Regions from separate parts of the Streptomyces sp. NBC_00009 genome, predicted to be linked through region 1. Evidence: riboswitches for the same ligand, from Rfam matches in the RefSeq annotation. Region 1 holds a riboswitch; each other region holds the start of a gene.
What was found. Region 1 has a riboswitch for cyclic di-AMP ahead of OHA58_RS04625 (peptidoglycan DD-metalloendopeptidase family protein). Riboswitches for the same ligand answer to the same signal wherever they lie in the genome.
Positions count from the first base shown of each region.

Region 1 (3,981 bases):
GGGCGTGGCAGCCGTGCGCATCGCCGACGTCGCCGCAGCGCTCGGGGTGAGCAACGCGCTGGTTCTGTACCACTTCTCGACGAAGGAAAAGCTCGTCTCGGCCGCGTTCGCGCACGCCGCCGAGGGCGACCTGGCGCATCTGCGCAAGCTGCTGGGCAAGCGCACGACGGCGCTGCGCCGGCTGCGCTCGGCCGTGCGCTGGTACGCGCCGACCGGGCAGGCCAAGGGGTGGCGGCTGTGGATCGAGGGCTGGTCCGCGGCACTGCGTGAGCCCGCGCTGCGGGAGGTCACGCGCGACCTGGACAAGCAGTGGAAGGCGGCGCTCACGGAGGTCGTCGCGGAGGGCGTGGCGGCGGGCGAGTTCCGCTGCCCGGACCCGGCGGGCGCCGCACTGCGCCTGACGGCGCTCCTCGACGGTCTCGCGGTGCAGATGACCGCGTATACGGGGACGGTCTCACGGACCCGCATGCAGGAGTGGGTCGACGACGCGCTGGCCCGCGAGCTGGGACTCGAGCGGGCGGACCTGACGGCGACGACGGCGGGCTGACGGCGCCACGACGTCGGGCTCCGAAGGGAGCCCGGGGTGACCGCGCAGAAATGACGCGGGGGAGCCGCCCCCAAGGGCGAGCTCCCCCATGACGCGCGCAACTCCCGTCAGAGCGGCAGCAGATCCGGCCGCTTCGCCGCCACATGATCCCCGGACGACTCGCCGCGCAGCCGTCGGCCGATCCACGGCACCAGGAACTCCCGCGCCCAGTGGATGTCGTCGCGCCGCACCTCCAGCGTGCCGCGCGGCGGCTGCGCCGGCCACGGCTGGTCCGGGTCCGCCGGCACCTCGACGCCGAGCGCCTGCCCCGCCCGCAGCGCGACCCGCGTGTGCCCCTCGGGCGAGAGGTGCAGCCGGTCGTCGTCCCAGGCACGGCGGTCCTGGACGGTCTTGAGGGACCACAGGTCGAGCACCGGGCAGCCGTAGCGGTCGGCGACCGCGCGCACATGCCCGTTGTACGTCGCGATCTTGCCGCGCAGATGCTTGAGGACCGGGACGTCCCGGGTGTCGAAGCCGGTGGTCACCATGACCGTGCCGACGGCGGAGGTCAGCCGGGCCACGGCCTTCTCGAAGCGCTCCGCGACGTCGTCGGGGTCGGTGCCGGGACGGATGATGTCGTTGCCGCCGGCGGCGAAGGTCACCAGGTCCGGGGCGAGTTCGACGGCCCGCGGGAGCTGGTCCTCCACGATCTGGTCGAGGAGCTTGCCGCGCACGGCAAGGTTCGCGTACCGGAAGGAGTGCTCGGGGGTCCGGTCGTCCAGGAGGACGGCGAGACGGTCGGCCCAGCCCACGAAGGCCCCGTCGGGACCGGGGTCCCCGACGCCTTCGGTGAAGCTGTCCCCCACCGCCGCGTAGGACCGAATCGTGCCGCCGCTGAGTGATCTCGATTCGTTTGCCACGACCACACATCTTTCACCCTGCGATGTGACCTACGCGACCGTAGGAAGGGGTTGACGGGTGGTGATATAGCCCACCCGGTCAGTTTCGCGATTTCAGGAATACGACGGGACACGACGAAGGGGCACGACGAAGGGGCGGGCCCGGAACCGGACCCGCCCCTTCACGTCACGCCTCGACGAGACACCTTCACGTCACACCGTCAGGGTCGGAGCGACGTCACACCTTCGGAGTCAGAGCGAGACCCCGTGGGCACGGAGGTACGCGACCGGGTCCACGTCCGAGCCGTAGCTCGGGGTGGTGCGGATCTCGAAGTGCAGGTGCGGTCCCGTGACGTTGCCGGTCGCGCCGGAGAGGCCGATCTGCTGACCCTCGGTCACGGTCTGCCCGGACGAGACGGAGAGGGACGACATGTGGGCGTACTGCGAGTACTTGCCGTCGGCGTGCTGGATGACGACCTCGTTGCCGTACGCACCGTCAAGGCCGGCCGACACGACGGTGCCCGCGGCTATGGCCTTGAGCGGAGTGCCCGTCGGAACCACGAAGTCGACACCGGTGTGGTAGCCGCTGGACCACATGCTGCCCGCGGTCTTGTACGCCGTGCCGATGGAGGCGCTCTGGACGGGCAGCGTGTAACCGGAAGCGGTGGCGGCCTTGGTTGCGGAAGCCTGCGTGGCGGTGGCCGAGGACTTCGCGGCGGGAGCCGCGGCCTTCTGGCCGATCGTCAGCTTCAGGCCCGGGTGGATCAGGGAGGGGTTGCCGCCGACGGCCGAGCGGTTGTCGGCGTAGAGCTTCTTCCAGCCGCCGCTGACGTTCTGCGCGTCGGCGATCTTCGAAAGGCTGTCCCCGCCCTTGACCGTGTAGGTCTTGGCGGCGGGCGCGGCCTTCACGACCGAGTGGGCGACCGCGGGAGTCGCGGCGTGGACGCCGGCGGCACCCATCAGCGGCAGCGCGAGCGCGACGCCGCCCACTCCGGCAACGACGATCGTGCGTGCGAAGCCCTGGGACTTGGGACGACGGTGCTTACCCTTCGCGGGCATGGGGGATTCCTCTCCGTCGCCTGCGAGGTGAGCTGTCGGGTTCGGGCTGGAACTGCCCGGCCGCGCCCCTTTCGGGCACGGCTTCACCCCGAGCCGTTTCCGGTGTCCCGGAAACGGCGGTCTACCTGGGTCCCCCACTCCTGCCGAGCACGGATCGATGTGCGGATTCCGGGCGGCGGCAGGATTAGGCGGTCCGTCCGGATTGCGCCGAACGTAAGCGAGCGGGGAGCGCGGGGACAAGCCGCGAATTCCCCCGGGCATTCCGGTTCTTGATCCTTAAATGATCCATTCCGGAAAAGGCCGTCACGCTCCGTCGATTCACGATCTTTGCAACTGCGATACCTACTGGAAACTCATTCGGCCCCGCCGCCACGCACGGTCACCGCTATGACCCTGCTCACCTATCGGCCACCATGTGGCTGTATTTCAGGGTCAGTTATCCCATAAAGCTTGATTACCTATCTATCGGTTTATTTCGGGCATTCGACACTCAATCACCAGCCGCCTCTCACATGGTTGCCCCTGGCAGCCATGTCGTATCGTCGAAGCCGCCCGCAGGCGAGCAGCGCCGCGGCCGACCGGGAGGAGCCCCCGTGACGCAGCAGGTCCCGTCCACCGAGCCCGAGTTGGCCGGAGTGCGCAACTTCCGCGATGTCGGTGGTCTCCCGACCGTGGACGGGCGTCGGGTCAAGCAGGGCGTGCTGTTCCGCAGTGGTCACCTCGCGCACGCCACGGACGAGGACGCCGCGTTCCTCTCCTCGCTCGGGCTGCACACGATCTTCGACTTCCGCAACGCCGCCGACCAGCGCCTCGAAGGCCCCGACGTCACGCTGCCCGGCGTGCGGAACGTGAATCTGCCGCTGACCGACCCGGCGGACGGCGCCGAGTTCTGGCAGATGGTGCGCGACGGCAACCTCGACGACCTGCGCGCCGCCCTCGCCGAGGGCCAGGCCGCGAACCGCATGATCACGTCGTACCGGGCGATCATCACGGAGCGCACCGCCGAGCACAGCCAGGTCCTGCACTCCCTCGCCGAGGACAGCGTGCCGGCGCTCATGCACTGCGCGGCGGGCAAGGACCGCGCGGGGCTGTCGATAGCGGTCACGCTCCTGGCCGTGGGTGTGGAGCGCGACGCCATCGAGGCGGACTACCTGGAGTCGAACGCGACGCACCGCCGCTACAAGGTGCACCGCAGCAGTGCCTCGAAGGACGCGATGTCCCCCGAAGTCATGGAGCTGCTGAGCCCGCTGTTCGACGCCCGCGCCACGTATCTGGCGGCCGCCTTCGAGCAGGTCGTGCAGACCTGGGGCTCCACCGACCGCTACCTGGAGGAAGGCCTCAAGCTCTCCCCCGCCCGGCGCGAGCGGCTGCGCGAGCGCCTCCTCGACTGAGGCTCACCGGTCCACACGCGGGGCGCGTCACCCGCGCGTCACCCGCGTGACGCCCCCAGCGTGAACAGCAGATAGATGAAGCCCGCGACGAGGTGCCCGGCGAAGA
Region 1 is NZ_CP108312.1:1,007,631-1,011,611, forward strand. Features, by position in the region: gene OHA58_RS04615 (TetR/AcrR family transcriptional regulator) at 1-547, shown strand, start outside; gene OHA58_RS04620 (SGNH/GDSL hydrolase family protein) at 655-1,446, opposite strand; gene OHA58_RS04625 (peptidoglycan DD-metalloendopeptidase family protein) at 1,678-2,484, opposite strand; cyclic di-AMP (ydaO/yuaA leader) riboswitch at 2,489-2,669, opposite strand; gene OHA58_RS04630 (tyrosine-protein phosphatase) at 3,078-3,875, shown strand; gene OHA58_RS04635 (DUF6126 family protein) at 3,914-3,981, opposite strand, start outside.

Region 2 (3,981 bases), 3.6 Mb from region 1:
GGCGCCCCGCGCCGGATACCGTCGACGCGTGACCGACAAGCCCGCGCAGCGCACCGCTCCCGAACTCTTCACCTGGGAGTTCGCCACCGATCCGTACCCGGCCTACGCCTGGCTGCGCGAGCACTCGCCCGTTCACCGCACGACGCTCCCCAGCGGTGTCGAGGCCTGGCTGGTCACGCGGTACGCGGACGCGAAGCAGGCGCTGGCCGACCAGCGCCTGTCCAAGAACCCGGCACACCACGACGAGCCCGCCCACGCCAAGGGCAAGACCGGCATCCCGGGCGAGCGCAAGGCCGAGCTGATGACGCATCTGCTCAACATCGACCCGCCGGACCACACGCGCCTGCGCCGCCTCGTCTCGAAGGCGTTCACCCCGCGCCGGGTGGCCGAATTCGCCGCCCGCGTGCAGGAGTTGACCGACCGGCTCATCGACGAGTTCGCCGCCAAGGGCGAGGCGGACCTCATCCACGACTTCGCCTTCCCGCTCCCCATCTACGCGATCTGCGACCTGCTGGGCGTCCCGCGCGAGGACCAGGACGACCTGCGGGACTGGGCGGGCATGATGATCCGCCACGGCAAGGGCCCGCGCGGCGGGGTCGCCCGCGCCGTGAAGAAGATCCGGAACTACCTCGTCGAGCTCATCCACCGCAAGCGGGACGAGCCCGGCGACGACCTGATCTCCGGCCTCATCCGCGCCTCCGACCACGGTGAGCACCTCACCGAGAACGAGGCTGCGGCGATGGCCTTCATCCTCCTGTTCGCCGGTTTCGAGACCACCATCAACCTCATCGGCAACGGAACATATGCCCTGCTCACCCACCCCGAGCAGCGCGAGCGGCTCCAGCGGTCGCTGGCCCCCGGCGCCGCCGAACCCGGCCTCCTGGAGACCGGCATCGAGGAACTCCTGCGCTACGACGGCCCGGTGGAGCTCGCCACGTGGCGCTTCGCGACCGAGCCGCTGACCGTCGGCGGGCAGGACATCGCCGCCGGCGACCCCGTCCTCGTGGTGCTCGCCGCCGCCGACCGTGACCCGGCGCGCTTCGACGAGCCCGACACCCTCGACCTCTCCCGGCGTGACAATCAGCACCTCGGATACGGGCACGGCATCCACTACTGCCTCGGCGCCCCGCTCGCGCGCCTGGAAGGACAGACCGCCCTCGCCACGCTTCTGACGCGCCTTCCGGACCTGCGACTCGCGGGGGATCCTGCCGATTTGCGCTGGCGTGGCGGGCTCATCATGCGGGGATTGCGCACGCTTCCGGTCGAGTTCACACCGCATCAGGAGGGCCCGGACAAAGCCCCGTAGCTGACGGTCCGTCAAGACTGTGACTTTCACGTGATCTCGGCTGCATCGACTTGTGACAAGCGTTCGACTCCCGCTACGTTCACCAGTCATCGCGGCACCACCCGCCGCAGCATTCCCCGAGCCACCGAAAGGCGCCTCCATGCTCACCGGGAACGGTCGTCACCGTCGCCCCCGCCAGGCTCCCGCGCTCCTCGTCGCCGCGGGAGTGGCCGGCTCCGCCATCGCGATCCCCCTGCTCGGCGCGACCAGCGCGAGCGCCGCGTCGACGGCCACGTGGGACAAGCTCGCCGAGTGCGAGAGCGGCGGCTCCTGGAGCGCCGATCCGGGCAACGGCTATTACGGCGGGCTCCAGTTCTCGCAGGAGACCTGGGAGGACTACGGCGGCCTCGACTTCGCGCCGCGCGCCGACCAGGCCAGCCGCTCGCAGCAGATAGCCGTCGCCGAGAAGGTCCTCGCCGACCAGGGTCCGCGGGCGTGGCCGGTCTGCTCGGTCACCTCGGGCCTCACGACGGACGACGCGGCGGCCGACGTCGATCCCGGGGCGGCCCTGCCGACCCCGTCCGCGTCCGCCGGCGACTCCGGCAGTGACGACGCGGCGAACGGCGACACCGCGAAGGACGACGCGAGCGACGAGCCGGCGGACTCCGCCTCCTCGGGCGCTAAGGACGACTCCCGAGGGGAGGATCGCGACATCTCGGGTGATACCTCAGGTGACACCGCGAATGACTCCAAGAGTGACAAGTCCGGCCAGGACGGCTCGACTTCCGGCTCGACTCCGACCTCCGGCACGCCCTCGCCGGAGGCCTCCGGCGGCTCGGACTCCGCCACGGCGCCCGCCTCCGGCCGGCACCGCGGCGACGCCGCCGAGGACGATGCGGCGGGCTCCTCGCGTGCCGACGACGGCTCGGGCCGCCACGCCTCGCGCGGTGGCGAAAGCGGGCGCAAGGGCGCGAATACGGACGAAGGCGCCTATACCGTGCGTGCCGGCGACAACCTCTGGGACATCGCCGACACCCATGACGTGGACGGCGGATGGGCCGCCCTGTACGCCGAGAACAAGAAGACGGTCGGCGCCGATCCCGACCTCATCCTTCCTGGTCAGAGTCTGGATCTTGGGCTCGAATCGGGCGAAAAGTAGCGGCAGTTCGGGCGTGATGTCCGCTTTTGCGAGAGTGAGAGATGGGTCTCAAAGGCCCTGATCGTCTTTGAAATTCGGGCGATCCACTGCTTACGGTCATCACCGCTCGCCACCGCGGGCCCCGTCGGATGTCACGCCGAATCCTGCCAATGTCCGTACGGGAACAGTCGTCGCGTAAGCGCCGTAGGCAGGAGCGGGGGACCCAAGGTAAGTGCCGGCCCCGGCCGTTGAGAGACGGCCGAACGACCGGCTTGGGGTTAAGTCGCACGCAGGACGTGCGACCGGGCACTCATCCGGCCCGAACCCGACAGCTCACCTCGTAGGCGTCGGTGAGGGGATCTCTCGATGCTGTTTTCCAGCAAGGGCAAGCACCGCCGCCCGTCCAAGGCAGTCCGTGTCGCCACGCTCGCCGGTGTCGCCGGTGCCGCTGTCGCCGTCCCGCTGATGGGTGCCACCGGCGCCTCCGCCGCCACCGCCTCCGAGTGGGACGCGGTCGCGCAGTGCGAGGCCGGCGGCAACTGGTCGATCAACACGGGCAACGGCTACTACGGCGGCCTCCAGTTCTCCTCGTCCACCTGGGCCGCGTACGGCGGCACCGCGTACGCCTCCACCGCTGACAAGGCCTCCAAGGCGCAGCAGATAGCCGTCGCCGAGAAGGTCCTGGCCAGCCAGGGCAAGGGTGCCTGGCCGAGCTGTGGCGTGGGCCTGTCCGCCGCCTCGACCGGCTCCGCCCCGGCCGCCGCCCCGCAGCCGGAGCGCAAGGCCGAGCAGCCGGCCACCCGCAGCCAGGAGCGCACGGCGCCTGCCGCCCCGAAGCAGGAGTCGAAGAAGACCGTCAAGACCCCGACCGGCAAGAAGGTCAAGAAGGGTGACGGCGAGTACAAGGTGAAGGCCGGCGACACCCTCAGCAGCATCGCCGAGGCGCACGACACCAAGGGCGGCTGGGCGAAGCTCTTCAAGCTGAACAAGGACATCGTCGAGGACGCCGACCTGATCTACCCGGGCCAGCAGCTCCACCTCAAGTAAGTAATAGAGGAGAGCAGCAGCCCCCAGGCCGCTCGGGTACCGGCTTTCGGCGGACGGCCGGTACCACTCCAGGTTTCCCCCAAGGACTCCCCGCCCCGGGTGCGCATTCCCCCGTCGCGCCCGGGGCGGGGCTTTGGTGTGTGAGGGGTCCTGGGCTTTCGTCCGTTGTCGGCCGGGATTTTTTGTTCCGTTCGGAAACAATTCGCTCTCGGTTTTGTCCACGGGCCGGTCGGTCGGCTGGCCGGTGCCTGGAGCCGGATAGGCTCAGGTGTTGCCGGACCATGCGGCCCGGCGTAGTTGCGTCACATCCCAGAAGGAGATGCTCGTGCCGTCCATCGACGTCGTCGTAGCCCGGGAAATCCTGGACTCCCGAGGCAACCCCACGGTCGAGGTCGAGGTCGGCCTCGACGACGGCAGCACCGGTCGTGCCGCTGTCCCGTCCGGTGCGTCCACCGGCGCGTTCGAGGCCATCGAACTCCGCGACGGTGACCCGAACCGGTACCAGGGCAAG
Region 2 is NZ_CP108312.1:4,645,959-4,649,939, forward strand. Features, by position in the region: gene OHA58_RS21055 (cytochrome P450) at 29-1,306, shown strand; gene OHA58_RS21060 (transglycosylase family protein) at 1,446-2,444, shown strand; cyclic di-AMP (ydaO/yuaA leader) riboswitch at 2,569-2,785, shown strand; gene OHA58_RS21065 (transglycosylase family protein) at 2,790-3,470, shown strand; gene eno (phosphopyruvate hydratase) at 3,790-3,981, shown strand, end outside.
Region 2: it holds a riboswitch for cyclic di-AMP, as region 1 does, so the genes downstream of both, OHA58_RS21065 (transglycosylase family protein) here and OHA58_RS04625 (peptidoglycan DD-metalloendopeptidase family protein) in region 1, are expected to answer to the same signal.

Region 3 (3,981 bases), 3.1 Mb from region 1:
CGTCGGCGGTCCAGCCGAACACATTGCCGCCGAGGGAGAGCGGGAACACCTCGAGGTCTGACGAGCCAAGCTTGCGAAGAGAAGTCATGTCCTGCCAGAACACCGATATGGATCAAGATATTCCGGGCACGGCGAACCGGCAGCCCTGACGTCGGGGGGTTGCCGTCAGGACCGCCGGGGTTCGGAGGGTTACGAGTCTCAGATCGTCAGGCCGTTGGAACGCAGCCACGGCGCGGGGTCGACCCCGGTCGCCTGGCCGCCGGGGTGGACCTCCAGGTGGAGGTGCGGCCCGGTCACGTTGCCGGTGGCGCCGACACGGCCGATGACGTCGCCGCTGGTCACCTTCTGGCCCGCGCTGACGTTGAGGGACGACTGGTGGCAGTACCAGAGCTCGGTGCCGTCCGGCAGCTCCAGGACGGTGCGGTAGCCGTACGCGCCCGCCCAGCCGGCCTCCTTGACGGTGCCGGAGTGGATCGCCTTCAGCGGCGTACCCGTCGGAGCGGCGAAGTCGAGACCCGTGTGGTAGCCGGAGGACCACATCGAGCCGGGCTGACCGAAGGTGCCGGTGATCGTGTAGGAGGCGACCGGCAGCGTGAAGCTCTTGGCGAGCTCGGCGAGGCGCTCGGCCTCGGCCTTCTTCTTCGCGGCCTCCTCCGCCGCCTTCTTGTCGGCGGCGGCCTTGGCGGTGGCGGCGTCCCGCTCCTTGGCGGCGTCGTCGGCGGCCTTCTTCGCGGCGGCCTGCTCGGCGGCTGCGGCCTCGGCCTCGGCGGCCTGGTCCTGCTGCTGCTCGGCCTGCTGCATGATGCGGGCGCGCAGGGCCTCACCGGCGGTCGTGCCCTGCTGGGCGTCCGCGGTGCTGACACCGGCTTCGGTCAGCGGGCTCGCGGAGGGGCCGGACGAGTCATCGGAGCCGTCGGATATCAGCGCGCCCACGCCGGGCAGCGACTTGGCGTCCGGCAGCGAGTCCTTGACGGCCGAGAGGTCGGGCATCGAGATGTGTACGGGAGGCTTGCCGCCCTGCGCGGTGGCGATGCCGCCCGCGCCGACGGCCGCGATCACGCCGACACCGAGAACAGTGGAGCTGCGCGCGAGACCGCCGCGCTGCTTGGCTACGCGGTGCCTGCCGCGTACGGGGCGGACGGACTCCTCGGTGGGGTTCCACTCCTCCCAGGTCCGCTCGTCCGTTTCGCCGAACTCTTCGTCGATCGGCGCATAGGAGAACTCTGGGGCAGGCCGGTTGGACGCCACTGGGGCGCGCTCCTTTCCTTCCTTCTCGCCTACCGGGTTAGCTGACGGGTTCGGAGCAGGAAGGTCTCCTACCGACGCCTTCCGCAAGGAAAGACGTCCGATTCACCCCAAGTTGGTGGTTCCCCGGCTCCCTTGCGGGATTAGGCGCGTGCGCACGGAGCCATCTCTTGTGACGGCTGGGACGACCGCGCTGCGTTATCGAACGTTAATAGACACCGGTGCCCGATTCCAAGCCGTTCCGACTGATCGTTAACGCCTTTGGCCTGGACTTAACGGGGCACGAGCGGGCGGAACCGGGCGAGTTGACCTGCCGTCGGAACGGGCCGTTCATCTGACGGTTTGTCAAATGTTATGCGCAGCGACGCCGTTCGACTACATAAGGTGATGACGGCACTCACCGCTGCTTCACGGCTGCTTCACGGCCGCCTCACCGCGAGCAGTGCCATGTCGTCCGTCGTGCCGCCGCCGGTGTGCCGGCGGACCTCGGCGGTGAGCGCGGCCAGCAGCGGATCGGGCCCCGAGAACATCCGCCCCGCGAGCCGGGCCGCCGGGTCGTAGAAGGTGCCCTGCGCGTCGCGCGCCTCCGAGAGACCGTCGGTGTGGAGCAGCAGCGTCGCCCCGCTCGGGAACTCCGTCTCGGACGCACGGTCGGGCCAGGTGCCGAGGTCTCCCATCCCGAGCGGCAGCGCGGGCTCCGGCGCCGACAGGACCTTGAGCGCCCCGTCGCCGCCCAGGAGCAGGGGTTCCGGGTGGCCGCGGTTGATGACGCGTACGAGGCCGTTGCCGTGCGGGATCTCGGCGAGCACAGCCGTGGTGAAGCCCTCGAACTCGTCGAGGCCCTTGCGCCGCAGCCCCTCCCGCGCGAGCGCCCGCTCCAGGCGCTGCGCGACCGCCTCCAGGGTCGCCTCCTGCTCGGCCGCCTCCCGGAAGGCGCCGATGACGACGGCCACGGCGGACACCGCGCCCATGCCCTTTCCGCGCACGTCGCCCACGACGAGCCGCACGCCGTGCGGGGTGTCCTGCACCGCGTACAGGTCGCCCCCGATGAAGGCCCCCGCCTGGGCGGCCTCGTAGCGGGCCGCGATCTCCAGGCCGCCGATGCGCTCGGCGGGCTCGGGCAGGACGGCGCGCTGGGCCGCCTCGGCGATCTGGCGCACGGAAGTGAGCTGCTCACTGCCGCGCCGCACGACGCGGTTCATGACACAGGCGAGTACGGCGACGGTGGCGACCGTGACGAGTTCGGTGATGGCGTCGGTGTCATAACTGCGGGTGTATCTGAGATGCACCCCGAGTACGACGGCGACGGTCGCGAGGCCGGTCAGGAAGGTGCCGCGGGGCGAGAAGAACGGGGCCGCGACGAGCGGGGCGGCGGTGAACAGGGGCACGCCGGTGAACGTCGACGGCGTGACGTAGTCGTAGATCGCCCCGGCAATGATGAGCAGCACGGGCAGCAGACGTACGAAGAACCGGGCCCGGGACAGGCCCTGCTCCGCCTCTCGCCCGTGTCCACCTCGCTGCCCCACCGCTCGTCTCCCGCCACCGTCCGCGTCGGTCCCGCGTCTGCGCACGTCATCGGGCACCCACCCCAGGGTTCACCCCGGACAGGCGGCGGGCGACCTGGCGGGACCGACCGGGTGAAAGGGGTCCCGGGCGGCGGATCACGGAACCCTGGGCAACCGATTCGCATTCTGTCGCCGCAATGGCGTAGAGTCGTGTTTACCGACGCGGGGTGGAGCAGCTCGGTAGCTCGCTGGGCTCATAACCCAGAGGTCGCAGGTTCAAATCCTGTCCCCGCTACTGAAGGCCGAAGGCCCGGAACCATTGGTTCCGGGCCTTCGGTGTATCCCTCTACAGGTCGAACTCGTGCGGCGGCAGGTCGAGCATCAGGCAGGCCTCGCGGACGACGGCCTGCTCGGTCTTGTCGAAGTCGCCGTCGGCGCCGCCGATGACGATGCCGATCTGGATGACCGCGCGCGCCTCGGCGGGCTTCTTCTTCGCCTTGGCGATCTCCTGGAGGACGCTGACCTTGCCGAAGTCGAAGTCGGCGGTCAGCTTGTTCAGGTTCGCGTCGAAGCGGCTCTGGAGCTGGTCCGCCGGGAAGTTCTGCAGCACCTCGTTCGTGGAGATGAGCTGGGCCACGCGGCTGCGCTCGGCCGGGTCGACGTTCCTGTCGGCCGCGGCGACCAGCGCGCACATCGCCATGCTCGCGTCACGGAAGGCGCCGCTCTTCAGGTCGTTCTTCTTCGCCATGAGCTGCGTCTGCATCGTCGACGCGGACTCCTTGAAGCGATCCCACAGGGCCATGTCTCTCCTCGATCGGCACGTACTGATCTTCTACAGCGCTGTAGAAACTAGCGGGGAGCGGCAAAAGTTCCGCCCCTAAACTGAAGGCCTGAACTCTTTGCTGGGGAGCCTTTCGTGGTCCGATGAACGGGAGAAGACGACGGTGCCGACACCCGAGAAGCCCTGACGGCGCCCGGAAGTGACCGACACCGCCCCGGCCCGCGTCGCCGCCCCGTCCTCAGGCCGTACGACCCTCCAGCTCCTGCGCTCCCTCGACAGCGGCCCGCGCGGCCTCACCGAGGCGGAGGCCGAGCGGCGCCTGGCCCGGCACGGCGAGAACGTCCTGCCGGGTACGCGCCCCCTGTCCTGGCCCCTGCTCGCCGCCCGCAGCCTGCGCGACCCGTTCACCCTCGTCCTGCTCTGCCTCGGCCTCGTCTCGGCGACCGTCGC
Region 3 is NZ_CP108312.1:4,136,864-4,140,844, reverse strand. Features, by position in the region: gene OHA58_RS18745 (aldo/keto reductase) at 1-88, opposite strand, end outside; gene OHA58_RS18740 (M23 family metallopeptidase) at 199-1,248, opposite strand; cyclic di-AMP (ydaO/yuaA leader) riboswitch at 1,260-1,405, opposite strand; gene OHA58_RS18735 (PP2C family protein-serine/threonine phosphatase) at 1,665-2,771, opposite strand; tRNA gene OHA58_RS18730 (tRNA-Met) at 2,972-3,045, shown strand; gene OHA58_RS18725 (tellurite resistance TerB family protein) at 3,097-3,552, opposite strand; gene mgtA (magnesium-translocating P-type ATPase) at 3,731-3,981, shown strand, end outside.
Region 3: it holds a riboswitch for cyclic di-AMP, as region 1 does, so the genes downstream of both, OHA58_RS18740 (M23 family metallopeptidase) here and OHA58_RS04625 (peptidoglycan DD-metalloendopeptidase family protein) in region 1, are expected to answer to the same signal.

Region 4 (3,981 bases), 2.1 Mb from region 1:
CGAGCAGGATCGTCGTCGCGTCGGTGTAGTCCTCCTCGAACTGGAGGATGTTGCGGATGGTGGCTCCGCGGAACGCGTAGATCGACTGGTCGGCGTCACCCACGACGCACAGCTCGGCCGGCGGGAGGTCGTCCGTGCGGGGCGGCTCGTCCTCCGCGCGGACGCTGCCGGCCGACCCCACCAGCTCCCTGACCAGCGCGTACTGCGCATGGTTCGTGTCCTGGTACTCGTCGACCAGGACGTGGCGGAAGCGCCGGTGGTAGTGCTCGGCGACGTCCGGGAAGGCGCGCAGGAGGTTTACCGTCGTCATGATCAGGTCGTCGAAGTCCAGCGCGTTCGCCTCGCGGAGGCGGGACTGGTACATCGCGTAGGCCTGGGCGAGGGTCTTCTCGAAGCCGTCGGCGGCCTGAGCTGCGAAGTCCTCCTCGTCGATGAGCTCGTTCTTCAGGTTCGAGATCTTGGCGCTGAAGGACTTCGGCGGGAACTTCTTCGGGTCCAGGTCGAGGTCGCGGCAGACCAGGGCCATGAGGCGCTTGGAGTCGGCGGCGTCGTAGATCGAGAACGACGATGTGAAGCCGAGCTTCTTCGACTCGCGGCGCAGGATACGGACGCAGGCGCTGTGGAACGTCGACACCCACATCGCGTTCGCCCGCGGGCCGACGAGGGACTCGACGCGCTCCTTCATCTCGCCCGCGGCCTTGTTCGTGAACGTGATCGCGAGGATCTGGCCGGGGTGCACACCGCGCTCGGCGAGGAGATACGCGATGCGGTGCGTGAGCACGCGGGTCTTGCCGGAACCCGCGCCCGCCACGATGAGCAGCGGGGAGCCGCCGTGGACGACGGCGGCCTTCTGGTTCTCGTTCAGCCCGTCGAGGAGCGCCGCCGGGTCGAGCGCCGGGCGGGGGGCGCCGCCGCGGTAGTACGCGTCTCTGGCCGGAGGCACGTCGAATTTCCCGCCGAACAGGTCGTCCGGAACGTGCTCCGGAGCCGTGTCGTCCTCGGGCGGCGGCGGGGCATGCTCCTCACTGGCCTTCGAAGCCGTGAGGTCCGCCAGGAAGCTGTCGTCAAAGAGGCTGCTCATCGCTCTACGAGTCTAGGCCGCCCCACTGACACCCACGGCCGCCCCGGAAACTTCCCCCCGACTTCGCGGGCCCGGCCACCTCTCGTAGTGCGGGAATCACCCTCCGTGAGAGTTACCGGAGGTCACGAACAAGATTGCCGAAGGTCACGAAAATGTATCGGGCATATCGAACATCAACCTTCACAGCAGCCACACGAGTTGGCTAGCGTGCTCCGCGGGCCGCCCGTCCCCCCGCCGGCAACCGCGCCGCGAACGGGTCGCCCCCGCTGAGTTCAGTACGCCGAGAGGCATGGAACCGGGGACCCACGACCTTTGGGGTGAATCGGCCGACGACCCGTCAGGGCGCGGCCGTAGGGCAGCCTTCCGAATCTCCGCCCGAACCCGACAGCTAACCCGGTAGGCGGTCATGGGAAGGAGACGCGCCCCTTGGCGTCGCACCGCAAGCCGCGCAGCAGGACAGCCGGTCCCCGCACGGCCCCTGTCGTCGGAATCACCACGGCGGCCCTCACGTCCATCGCCCTGCTCTCGCAGAGCGCGACCGCTGCCCCCTCCGCGCCGCCGAAGCCGAGCCTGGAAGAGGTCCAGAAGAAGGTCGACACCCTCTACCACCAGGCGGGCGTCGCCACGGAGAAGTACAACGCGGCCAAGGAGCGCACCACCAAGCAGCAGAAGCGCGTCGGCGACCTGCTCGACGACGTCGCGCAGCGCACCGAGAAGCTCAACAAGGCCCGCCAGGAGCTCGGCACCTTCGCCGCCGCCCAGTACCGCACGGGCGCCGTCTCCGACACCGCGACGCTGCTCCTCGCCGACGACGCGCAGGACTACTTCGACCAGGACCAGCTGATGAGCCGGCTCACGAGCCGCCAGAAGAAGGCCGTCGACGACTACCAGACCGAGCAGGCCGCCACCACGAAGAAGCGCACCGAGGCGGCCAAGAGCCTGGAGACGCTGACCACTTCGCAGGCCACGCTCAGGAGCACGAAGAGGGACGTCCAGCAGAAGCTCGGCGATGCCCGGCAACTCCTGTCGAAGCTGACCGCAGAGGAGAAGGCGCGGCTCGCGGCGATCGAGAAGAAGAAGCAGGAGGCCGCCAGGAAGAAGGCGGAGGAGCTGGCGCGTCAGCAGGCCGAGGCGGAGGCCAAGCGCAAGGCGGCCGAGGAGGCACGCCAGAAGGAGGACCCGGGTACCGGCAGCGGTTCGGGTACGGGTACGGGCTCCGGAAGCACCGGCACCGGCTACGCCGCCAAGGCCGCGAAGGTCATCGACTTCGCCGAGTCACAGATGGGCAAGCCGTACGTGTGGGGCGCCACCGGCCCGGACTCGTACGACTGCTCGGGCCTCACGCAGGCCGCGTGGAAGGCGGCCGGCATATCGCTGCCGCGCACGACCTGGGACCAGGTCAAGGTCGGCACGACCGTCACCACGGCCAACGCCCAGCCCGGTGACCTGGTCTTCTTCTACGACGACATCAGCCACGTCGGCATCTACATCGGCGACGGCAAGATGATCCACGCCCCCAAGCCGGGCGCGAACGTCCGCGTCGAGTCGATCTACTACATGCCGATCCACAGCGTGGTGCGCCCGGCCTGACCGGCTTCGTGGGGTTACGTTCGGGCGGTGCGCGGCCCGAACGCAACCTCACGTCCCGGACCCACGTGGTCCCAGCTCCCGCCGGCCGCCGGCGCCGCCGTCATGGCCACCGGCATCATCTCGGTCGGCCTGAACCTGACCGGTCACTCGGTGCTGTCGGGCATCATGCTGGTGCTCGCCGCGGCCCTCTGGCTCGCCCTCGCGGCGGACTTCGCGAACCGGCTGGTGCGGGAGCGCGACCGCTGGCAGTCCGAGGCCGGCACCCCGCCCGCGCTCACCGCGGTCGCGGCGACGACCGTCCTCGGCACCCGGATCTCCATGTTCGGCTGGCAGACCCTGGCCGAGGCGCTCCTCGCCCTGGCCGCGCTCGTCTGGCCGGCGCTCCTGATCAACGTCGTACGGCGCTGGGAGCCGCGGATGCCGGGGGGCGTGTTCCTCGGCTGTGTCGCGACGCAGGGCCTCGTCGTCCTGGCGGCGACGCTCGCGCCCGCGGTCGGCGCGCACTGGCTCGCGTACACCGGGATGGTGCTCTTCTGGGGCGGGGTCGTCCTGTACTGCTTCGCACTGCTCCACTTCGACCTGCGCGAGGTGGCCTCCGGCGCCGGGGACCAGTGGGTCGCGGGCGGCGCGCTCGCCATCTCCGCCCTCGCCGCGTCGAAGCTCGTCGCTACGGGTCTGTGGAACGAGGACGACACGGGCGCCCTGCGCACCATGAGCTTTCTGCTGCTCGCGCTCGATATGGCCTGGTACGTGGTGCTGGCGCTGGCGGAGGTGCGGTGGCCCCGGCCGCGCTACGACGTGCGGCGCTGGTCGACGGTCTTCCCTCTGGGAATGGCAGCGGCGGCGGCACTGTCCGTGGGCGCCGCCGCCGATGTGCCCTGGCTCAGAGGGCCGGGGCAGGTGCTGGTGTGGATCGCGGTGGCCGCGTGGCTCGCCACCCTGATCGGGACGTTCAGGTCCGGAGCAGCACGCCGGCTCAGGTCCAGAGCACCGCGATGAAGATGTTCGCGGTGGTCAGGAGGCCGACGAGGCCGAAGAGGCCCTTGTCCACCTTCTCGTCGTCCCGCTTCACGTACACGAGGCCGAGGATCACGATCAGCAGCGCGAGCTTCACGCCGATCTTGATGTTGTTCACGGTGTTGTCGTCCGCCTGATTCAGGCCCACCAGGACGACACCCGTGACCAGCATGGTCAGCGCACCGTGCAGCATCGCCGGGACGAACCGGGCCGTTCCCTTGCCCATCGCCTTCATCTGGGTGAGGAACCCACCGAGAAGCGAGGCGATGCCGATGATGTGCAGGCCGACGAAG
Region 4 is NZ_CP108312.1:3,098,814-3,102,794, forward strand. Features, by position in the region: gene pcrA (DNA helicase PcrA) at 1-1,081, opposite strand, end outside; cyclic di-AMP (ydaO/yuaA leader) riboswitch at 1,336-1,499, shown strand; gene OHA58_RS13720 (NlpC/P60 family protein) at 1,508-2,671, shown strand; gene OHA58_RS13725 (tellurite resistance/C4-dicarboxylate transporter family protein) at 2,699-3,670, shown strand; gene OHA58_RS13730 (hypothetical protein) at 3,648-3,981, opposite strand, start outside.
Region 4: it holds a riboswitch for cyclic di-AMP, as region 1 does, so the genes downstream of both, OHA58_RS13720 (NlpC/P60 family protein) here and OHA58_RS04625 (peptidoglycan DD-metalloendopeptidase family protein) in region 1, are expected to answer to the same signal.